One region of the Citrobacter sp. CFNIH10 genome, then DNA from elsewhere that is predicted to be linked to it. Evidence: predicted binding sites of a transcription regulator. Region 1 holds the regulator's gene; the other holds the start of a gene.
What was found. Region 1 encodes Fur, which represses iron uptake genes when iron is present. Its sites were predicted from a motif close to ATAATAATGAGAACNACTATCAA; they were not measured.

Region 2: sodA (superoxide dismutase [Mn]) is a predicted target of Fur. The motif match lies at 2,105-2,127, and genes of this name have one in related genera.

The regions. Positions count from the first base shown of each region.
Region 1 is NZ_CP026216.1:2,821,048-2,825,750, reverse strand. Features, by position in the region: gene ybfF (esterase) at 1-334, shown strand, start outside; gene ybfE (LexA regulated protein) at 463-756, shown strand; gene fldA (flavodoxin FldA) at 906-1,436, shown strand; gene fur (ferric iron uptake transcriptional regulator) at 1,717-2,163, shown strand; gene tcuR (tricarballylate utilization LysR family transcriptional regulator TcuR) at 2,296-3,222, shown strand; gene tcuA (FAD-dependent tricarballylate dehydrogenase TcuA) at 3,320-4,703, shown strand, end outside.
Region 2 is NZ_CP026216.1:1,530,430-1,535,132, forward strand. Features, by position in the region: gene rhaR (HTH-type transcriptional activator RhaR) at 34-882, shown strand; gene rhaT (L-rhamnose/proton symporter RhaT) at 879-1,913, opposite strand; gene sodA (superoxide dismutase [Mn]) at 2,200-2,820, shown strand; gene kdgT (2-keto-3-deoxygluconate transporter) at 3,014-3,997, shown strand; gene C2U53_RS10830 (dihydrodipicolinate synthase family protein) at 4,083-4,703, opposite strand, start outside.

The sequences.
Region 1 (4,703 bases):
GGTCATGCGCGAACATCTTAATGAAGAAGGCGTGATTCAATTTTTGCTGAAATCGTATGTTGACGGCGAGTGGCGCTTCAACGTGCCGGTACTGTGGGAACAATATCCGCATATCGTCGGCTGGGAGACAATACCCGCCTGGAATCATCCGGCGCTGTTTATCCCCGGCGGCAACTCCCCATACGTCACCGAGGCGTATCGCGACGATTTACTGGCACAGTTTCCGCAAGCACGTGCGCATGTGATTGCCGGGGCCGGTCACTGGGTGCATGCCGAAAAACCGGAGGCGGTGTTGCGCGCCATCCGTCGTTATCTTAATGAAACAGCTAACTGATTAAAAACTCAGCGTCCGTGCGCGATTACGCGTGTGAACGTTGGCGCGCCTCATTCGCTGATGTATGATGGCGCGCTATCCATCCGGGCAGAGGCCTGGCTGATTGTTTCCCCGAAGTCACCAATATCATGGCCAAAGAACAAACGGACCGTACGACACTAGATCTGTTCGCGCACGAGCGTCGCCCGGGACGACCGAAAACCAATCCGCTTTCACGCGATGAACAGCTGCGCATTAATAAGCGTAATCAACTCAAACGCGACAAAGTTCGCGGTCTTAAGCGTGTCGAACTCAAACTCAACGCAGAAGCTGTTGACGCGTTGAATGAGCTGGCGGAATCCCGAGAGATGAGCCGCAGTGAACTGATCGAAGAGATATTGATGGCCCAACTGGCAACGCTACGCGGCCAGGATCTCGCCTGAAATTATCCTCTCTCCCACTTTCGTGTAGCATGGAGTGCACTCGTATGCGTTTGCTATTTCCGCATACCTGACTGTTCTGCTATGATTGCCCTTATCTGTGGGCAATTCGCCACCACCATTTCAATAAGTTTCAAGAGGTTACTTTACTCATGGCAATCACTGGCATCTTTTTCGGCAGCGACACCGGGAATACCGAAAATATCGCAAAAATGATTCAAAAACAGCTTGGTAAAGACGTTGCCGATGTGCATGACATTGCAAAAAGCAGCAAGGAAGATCTCGAAAGTTATGACATTCTGCTGCTTGGCATCCCAACCTGGTACTACGGTGAAGCGCAGTGTGACTGGGACGACTTCTTCCCTACCCTCGAAGACATCGATTTTAACGGCAAACTGGTCGCACTGTTCGGCTGTGGCGATCAGGAAGATTATGCAGAATACTTCTGCGACGCGTTAGGCACAATCCGCGATATCATTGAGCCGCGCGGTGCAACCATCGTGGGTCACTGGCCGACCGCTGGCTATCATTTTGAAGCCTCCAAAGGTCTGGCGGATGATGACCATTTTGTCGGTCTGGCGATTGACGAAGACCGTCAGCCGGAACTGACCGCCGAGCGCGTGGAAAAATGGGTGAAGCAGATCTCTGAAGAATTGCACCTTGATGAGATCATCAACGCCTGATGTACGGCGGCGCAGACAAGGTTTGCGCCGCATCAATAGACAGAACCAATCAAAATAATTGCTACAAATTTGTAACTTTCTTGCCCATCCCTGTACAATGTGCGGGAGTTTTTAGGTGGCGCTCTCATTTCCAGGCAATACCGACTATTTATTAACATTTGCCAGAGGCTTGCAGTTTTCATTTAGACACGGCAGTCCTATAATGAAACGCATTATCCCGAGTGCAATTTCTGTCACTTCTTGTATGAAGTGAATCGTTTAGCAACAGGACAGATTCCGCATGACTGACAACAATACCGCATTAAAGAAGGCTGGCCTGAAAGTAACGCTTCCACGTTTAAAGATTCTGGAAGTTCTTCAGGGACCGGATAACCATCACGTCAGTGCGGAAGATTTATACAAACGACTGATCGACATGGGTGAAGAAATTGGTCTGGCGACCGTGTATCGCGTGCTGAACCAGTTTGATGACGCCGGTATCGTAACCCGCCACAATTTTGAAGGCGGCAAATCCGTTTTCGAGCTGACCCAGCAGCATCATCACGATCACCTGATTTGCCTTGATTGCGGCAAAGTGATCGAATTTAGCGATGAGTCTATTGAAGCGCGCCAGCGTGAGATCGCGTCGAAGCATGGCATTCGTCTGACGAACCATAGCCTCTACCTCTATGGCCACTGCGCTGAAGGCGATTGCCGCGAAAACGAACACGCGCATGACGCGAAATAATCTGCATTATTCTGAAAAGCCAACCTGCCGGTTGGCTTTTTTTATGCCTGCCATTCCCTACTCAGCGCTTTCTTCTGCCTGCATGTTGCTTTAATGTAAAATATATCACCCTGCTTCGTCCGGAGAATCGAAATGGAACTTCGCCAGCTACGTTACTTTGTCCGTATTGTAGAAACCGGCAGTATGGGCAGCGCGGCGCTCGATCTCGACATCGGCGTGTCCGCCCTGAGCCAGCAGATGACGCGGCTGGAAAACGAACTCGCGATCCGCCTGTTGCAGCGAACCTCGCGCGGCGTCACGCCCACTAACGCCGGTCTGGCCTTTTACTCGCAGGCACAACTGGCGCTACGCCACGCCGATGATGCGATCCTGGCCGCTCGCGAGGCGCGTCTTTCGGGACACGTCAGCGTCGGCATGGCCCCCAGCACCGCCTCCATCCTGGGAATACCGTTTATTCATGCCATGCGGGAATATTACGCCGACGTTCGCCTGCATGTGGTGGAAAGCCTGTCGGGTAATCTGGAACGGATGATCAACACGCGCCAGATTGATCTGGCGGTCGTGTTTCAAAAAGAGAAGATCCTGCGCTGGAGCGCCAGACCGGTTCTTGAGGAGCGCCTGTTTCTGATTGGCACACACGAGCTGCTGGCGGATATTCCGGATGACACCATAACGCCTGCTCAACTGGCGAATATTCCCCTGATCATGCCAAGCCAGGGACACGGCCTGCGTGGCAGACTGGAAGCCATCTGTCAGGAACACGGACTGAAGGTCGATATTGCCACGGAAATTGACGGCCTGACGTTACTGATGCGCGCCGTTGGCAGCGGACTCGGCGCCACGCTGCAACCCGGTGCAGCCATTTCGCATCTTGAGAGGGAAGCGCTAAGAGTGATCGGCGTCCATAATCCTGTCCTCAGCCGCCCCAATTTTCTGGTCAGTCTGTCGGACGATGAACTCACCCCTGCCGGTCTTGCAGCCCGCGTAATACTCACAAAAGTCATGCGTGAACTCGTTGAAACCGGTCATTGGCCGGGCGCAACCCTTTACGCTCCCTAAACCCCTCTTTAGCTATTCGTCATAGCGCCCATACAATCAGCACGTATACATTTCAATTACAAATTTAACAAATAGTTAAATGGTAATGGAGTAGACGATGGTTGATGTACTGGTGATTGGCGGTGGTAATGCCGCGTTATGTGCCGCCTTAACCGCCCGTGAGGCAGGAGCTTCCGTGCTGCTGTTAGAGGCTGCGCCCCGGGAATGGCGCGGCGGGAATTCCCAACACACGCGCAATTTACGCTGTATGCACGATGCGCCACAGGATGTGCTGGTCGAGAGTTATCCCGAAGAGGAGTTCTGGCAGGATCTCTGGCGTGTCACCGAAGGCAATACCAATGAAGCGTTGGCGCGACTGGTGATCCGGACCTCTTCCCAGTGTCGCGACTGGATGCGTCAGCACGGCGTTAATTTTCAGCCTCCGCTCTCTGGCGCGCTGCACGTGGCGCGTACCAATGCCTTCTTCATGGGCGGCGGTAAAGCCCTCGTGAACGCCTATTACCGCAGCGCAGAAAAGCTGGGGGTACAGATTCGCTACAACACGCCGGTACAGGCACTTGAATTGCACAACGGCGAATTCATCGCAGCCCTGGCAGGCCACGAGCGCATTGAGGCGAAAGCCTGCGTACTCGCCGCCGGTGGATTTGAATCCAACCGCGAATGGCTGCGCGACGCCTGGGGAGAGAACGCTCGTGGCGAATGGCCAGCCGATAACTTCCTCATTCGCGGCACCCGCTTTAATCAGGGCGTCTTGCTCAAATTTATGATCGATGCCGGTGCTGACATTATCGGCGATCCGTCTCAGTCCCACTGTGTGGCAATTGATGCCCGGGCCCCGTTGTACGACGGCGGCATTTGTACCCGCGTGGATTGCGTCTCACTGGGTGTGGTAGTCAACCGGGACGCGGAGCGCTTTTACGATGAAGGCGAAGATTTCTGGCCGAAACGCTATGCCATCTGGGGGCGTCTGGTTGCCCACCAGCCGGGGCAGATTGGCTACTCCATTATCGACAGCAAAGCGATCGGTCACTTTATGCCGCCGGTTTTCCCCGGCGCACAGGCCAATACGCTGAGTGAACTGGCCCGCCAGTTGGGGCTGGATCCCGAACGCTTTACCCATACCGTGGAGCACTACAATCAGGCCTGTCAGCCGGGTCAGTTTGATCACACGAAGCTGGACAACTGCGCGACGCAGGGCCTGACGCCACCGAAAACGCACTGGGCGCGGCCTATTGATACGCCCCCCTACTACGGTTATGCCCTGCGACCGGGGATCACCTTTACCTACCTGGGACTGAAAGTGAATGAACACGCTGCGGTTCACTTCGCAGGCACCCCCAGCCGTAACCTGTTCGTTGCCGGTGAGATGATGGCTGGCAACGTACTGGGCAAGGGCTATACCGCCGGTGTCGGCATGTCCATCGGCACCACGTTTGGTCGCATCGCAGGTAAAGAAGCCGCGCAGGCAGCACGTAAGGAGG
Region 2 (4,703 bases), 1.3 Mb from region 1:
AGGCGAAGCCATCATCCGGCAAGGAATATTCAGGTGGCGAATCAACTGATTCTTCTAAAAGATGACTTCTTTGCGAATGCCGGACAGGCCGTCGCTGTCGCCGATCGCTATCCGCAGGATGTGTTTGCCGAACATACGCATGATTTTTGTGAGCTGGTGATCGTCTGGCGCGGCAATGGTCTGCATGTGCTCAATGACCGTCCCTATCGCATCACCCGTGGCGATCTGTTTTATATTCGCGCCGAAGACAAGCACTCTTACACCTCCGTTAACGATCTCGTGTTACAGAACATCATCTATTGTCCGGAGCGGCTAAAGTTGAATCTGGGCTGGGAGAGCGCGATCCCGGGTTTTAACGGCACACCGCGACAGCCGCACTGGCGACTGGGTAGTGTGGGTATGACGCAGGCGCGCCAGGTGATAAGCCAGCTTGAGCATGAAAGTAACCAGCACGATCCGATCGCCAACGACATGGCGGAGCTGCTCTTTGGCCAACTGGTGATGACGTTGAAGCGTCATCGCTATGCGACCGACACGCTGCCGGCGACCTCCAGCGAAACGCTGCTGGATAAACTGATTACCGCGCTGGCCGCCAGTCTGGAGCGTCCGTTTGCGCTGGATGTCTTCTGCGATCGGGAAGCGTGCAGTGAACGCGTGCTGCGCCAGCAGTTTCGTAGCCAGACCGGAATGACGATTAACCAGTATCAGCGCCAGGTTCGCGTCTGTCATGCGCAATATTTACTTCAGCACAGCCGTCTGATGATCGGTGAGATTTCGATGAAGTGTGGCTTTGAAGACAGTAATTACTTTTCTGTGGTGTTTACGCGGGAAACCGGGATGACGCCCAGTCAGTGGCGTCATCTCAGTAATTCAACGGATTAGCTTGCCATACCCAGACCGACAATGTTGGCGGCGATGATGATCACCACACATCCCAGACTCAGGACGCTGACAGGACGACGCCCGGCGTTGTTCCACTCTTTCAGTACCAGACCGACAATACCACCGCACAGCACGTAGAAACTCATGTGCAGCATCCAACTGATGTAGTCATATTGCGCCGGAATGCGCGCGTGGCCCCAGGCGTAGAAAAAGAACTGCAAATACCACATCAGGCCACCCAGCGCGGACAGCAGCACGTTGGTGATGATAAGCGATTTTGCCAGCGAGAAGTCGGCTTTTACCGACAGGTTTTTCACTTTTGCCAGACGAATAAAACAGAAACCCAGGTTGACCAACGCGCCGCCGCCCATGATCACTACATAGCTCGGCAGGGCGACATACAGCGGGTCTACACCCAGCGCCGCGGCGGCTTCATGCATCGGCTTCGCCGCGTTCATCGCAAACGACATGCCCGCGGAGAAAATGCCGCACATTACCGCCAGCAACAGCCCTTTTTTCAGGTTGAAATCTTCGGCTTTGATGCCCATTTTACGCTCTTTGAGCTGGCCCGCGCGTGTGACGATCCCGACGCCAATCAGCGCAACCAGCACCCCGAGCAGCGTCATACGCCCGCCTTCGGTGTTAATCAACACATCAAAATTGCCGTTGATGATAGGGGTCATCAGCGTACCGACAATCAGCGTAATGCCGATGGCAATGCCAATCCCCATCGACATGCCGAGGTAGCGCATGGTCAGACCGTAGTTGATATTGCCGATGCCCCACATGGCGCCGAACAGAAACACCGGCAGTAGAGTGGAAAGGCTGAATGAACTGTAATAGGCCCAGAAGTCAGGCAGCAGCATGGCGCTGATGGTCCACGGGAGGATCAGCCACGAGACAATCCCACCGACCGACCACATGGTTTCCCATGACCACTGTTTCACTTGTTTGAACGGGGCATAGAAACAGGCTGCACTGGCCGCACCTATCAAATGCCAAAAAATACCCATCGTAATCGCGTTACTCATCACATCATCCTCATTGTTTTTATCGTCGTTTCTAGCCTTCCGACGTCATGAGTTTAAAAATTGCGCAGATGTATAACCTTTTGCCGATTGCCGCGATTTTCCCTTTCTGGCAAAGACCCGGTTAAGTGGGTGATATGGCTCACATAATCAGCAATAGACGTTAATGTAATAACCTTAGTAAAAGTACGGCATTGATAATCATTTTCAATATCATTTAATTAACTATAATGAACCAACTGCTTACGCGGCGTTAACACCCGGCCGCTCGACAATAATGGAGATGATTATGAGTTATACACTGCCATCCCTGCCGTACGCTTATGATGCGCTGGAACCGCACTTCGATAAGCAGACGATGGAAATCCACCATACCAAACACCACCAGACCTATGTAAACAACGCCAACGCGGCGCTGGAAAGTCTGCCTGAATTCGCTAACCTGTCTGCTGAAGAGCTGATCGCTAAACTGGATCAGGTACCGGCCGACAAGAAAACCGTTCTGCGTAATAATGCGGGCGGTCACGCTAACCACAGCCTGTTCTGGAAAGGCCTGAAAAAGGGCACTACCCTGCAGGGCGATCTGAAAGCGGCTATCGAACGTGATTTCGGCTCTGTTGATAACTTCAAAGCAGAATTCGAAAAAGCTGCCGCCACCCGTTTCGGTTCCGGCTGGGCCTGGCTGGTGCTGAAAGGCGACAAGCTGGCGGTCGTTTCAACCGCAAACCAGGATTCCCCGCTGATGGGTGAAGCGATTTCTGGTGCGTCTGGCTTCCCGATTGTGGGCCTGGACGTGTGGGAACACGCTTACTACCTGAAATTCCAGAACCGTCGTCCGGACTACATCAAAGAGTTCTGGAACGTGGTGAACTGGGACGAAGCGGCTGCGCGTTTCGCTGCAAAAAAATAAGTCTTATTTAACAAGACATCGCGTTTATATGACCCCGTCGGCGTGGCCGGTGGGGTTTTTTTGTGATCAAAATCGAATGAAAAACAGTGATCCACAAAAATTGAAACATTGTTTTATTGTGTGGTTGGGATCACTTTTATTATTGTGCTGAATGTCTATCGTTGACACATCTTTACATCGGAAGGTGATGGAAATGCAGATTAAACGCACGATAGAAAAAATCCCTGGTGGCATGATGCTCGTCCCTCTGTTCCTGGGCGCGTTGTGTCACACGTTCTCTCCTGACGCGGGGAAATATTTTGGCTCATTCACCAACGGGATGATCACTGGCACGGTGCCTATTCTGGCCGTGTGGTTCTTCTGCATGGGGGCCTCCATCAAGCTAAGCGCGACGGGTACCGTCCTGCGTAAGTCCGGGACGCTGGTGGTGACTAAAATTGCCGTGGCGTGGGTAGTGGCAGCGATTGCCTCGCGGATTATTCCTGAACATGGCGTGGAGGCAGGATTCTTTGCCGGGCTGTCGACACTGGCGCTGGTTGCGGCAATGGACATGACCAACGGCGGGCTGTATGCGTCCATTATGCAACAGTACGGCACCAAAGAAGAGGCCGGGGCATTTGTTCTGATGTCGCTGGAGTCAGGACCGCTGATGACGATGATCATCCTCGGTACGGCCGGGATTGCGTCGTTTGAACCGCATGTGTTTGTCGGCGCAGTGCTGCCTTTCCTGGTGGGCTTTACGCTGGGTAACCTTGACCCGGAACTGCGTGAATTCTTCAGTAAAGCCGTCCAGACGCTGATCCCTTTCTTCGCCTTTGCGCTGGGTAACACCATCGATCTGAGCGTGATAGCACAGACCGGTCTGTTGGGTATTCTGTTGGGTGTGGCGGTGATTATCGTCACCGGTATTCCGCTGATTATTGCCGATAAACTGATTGGCGGCGGCGACGGTACAGCAGGGATTGCGGCGTCCAGCTCAGCAGGAGCTGCAGTGGCGACACCGGTACTGATCGCAGAAATGGTGCCCGCGTTTAAACCGATGGCACCGGCTGCAACTTCGCTGGTCGCCACCTCGGTGATTGTGACATCAATCCTGGTGCCGATTATCACCTCCATCTGGTCGAAGAAGGTCAAAGCAAAAGTGGCGGCAGTCGACATCCAGAATGCAGTGAAATAATACAATAATGCCGGATGGCGCTACGCTTATCCGGCTTGTTTTTGCGTCATAAAAAGGCCTGGTGAATCTCACCGGGCCTTGTCTATTAACGACCAAACACCTCATCAATCGTCCGGCAATCGTGTTCGTTCAACTCGCCGCCCGCATTGCGTGAAACCCCTGTGCAATAGCCAAACTTGCGCGATACCACCGTCTTGATGGTGGTGACGAAATCTTCGCCGATGGCATAAATCGACATGTATACGCCAATTTTCTGCTGAATGTCGCGAAGGGCCGCCAGGTCACCGGCCTTGAACGCCTCACGCGCGCTGACAAACAGCTCCGGCATCACATTGTTCAGCCCAGAGATAATCCCCGCGCCGCCAGCCAGCAGATTGGGAATGAAGTACTCGTCATAGCCTGAAAGGACGGCAAAGTCGTTACGCACGGCCTGCGTTGCCTCGCTCATTCTGCGGGTATGCGACTGACAGTCAACGGTATCTTTGATCCCGGCAAAGTTCGGGAACTCGCTGGCAAGCTGGGCAACCAGATCCGGCGTTAAGTCGCTGCCGGTGCGCGGCGGGAAGTTGTAGGCAAACCATTTCCCGCTGAGCTTTTGCCCCAACTGGCGGAAGTAGCTCAGCAGTTGCTTCGGCGTTTGACCGTAGTAATAGGGTGGCAGAACCATCACTGCATCGTAGCCTGTGCGATACGCTTCCTGCGCCAT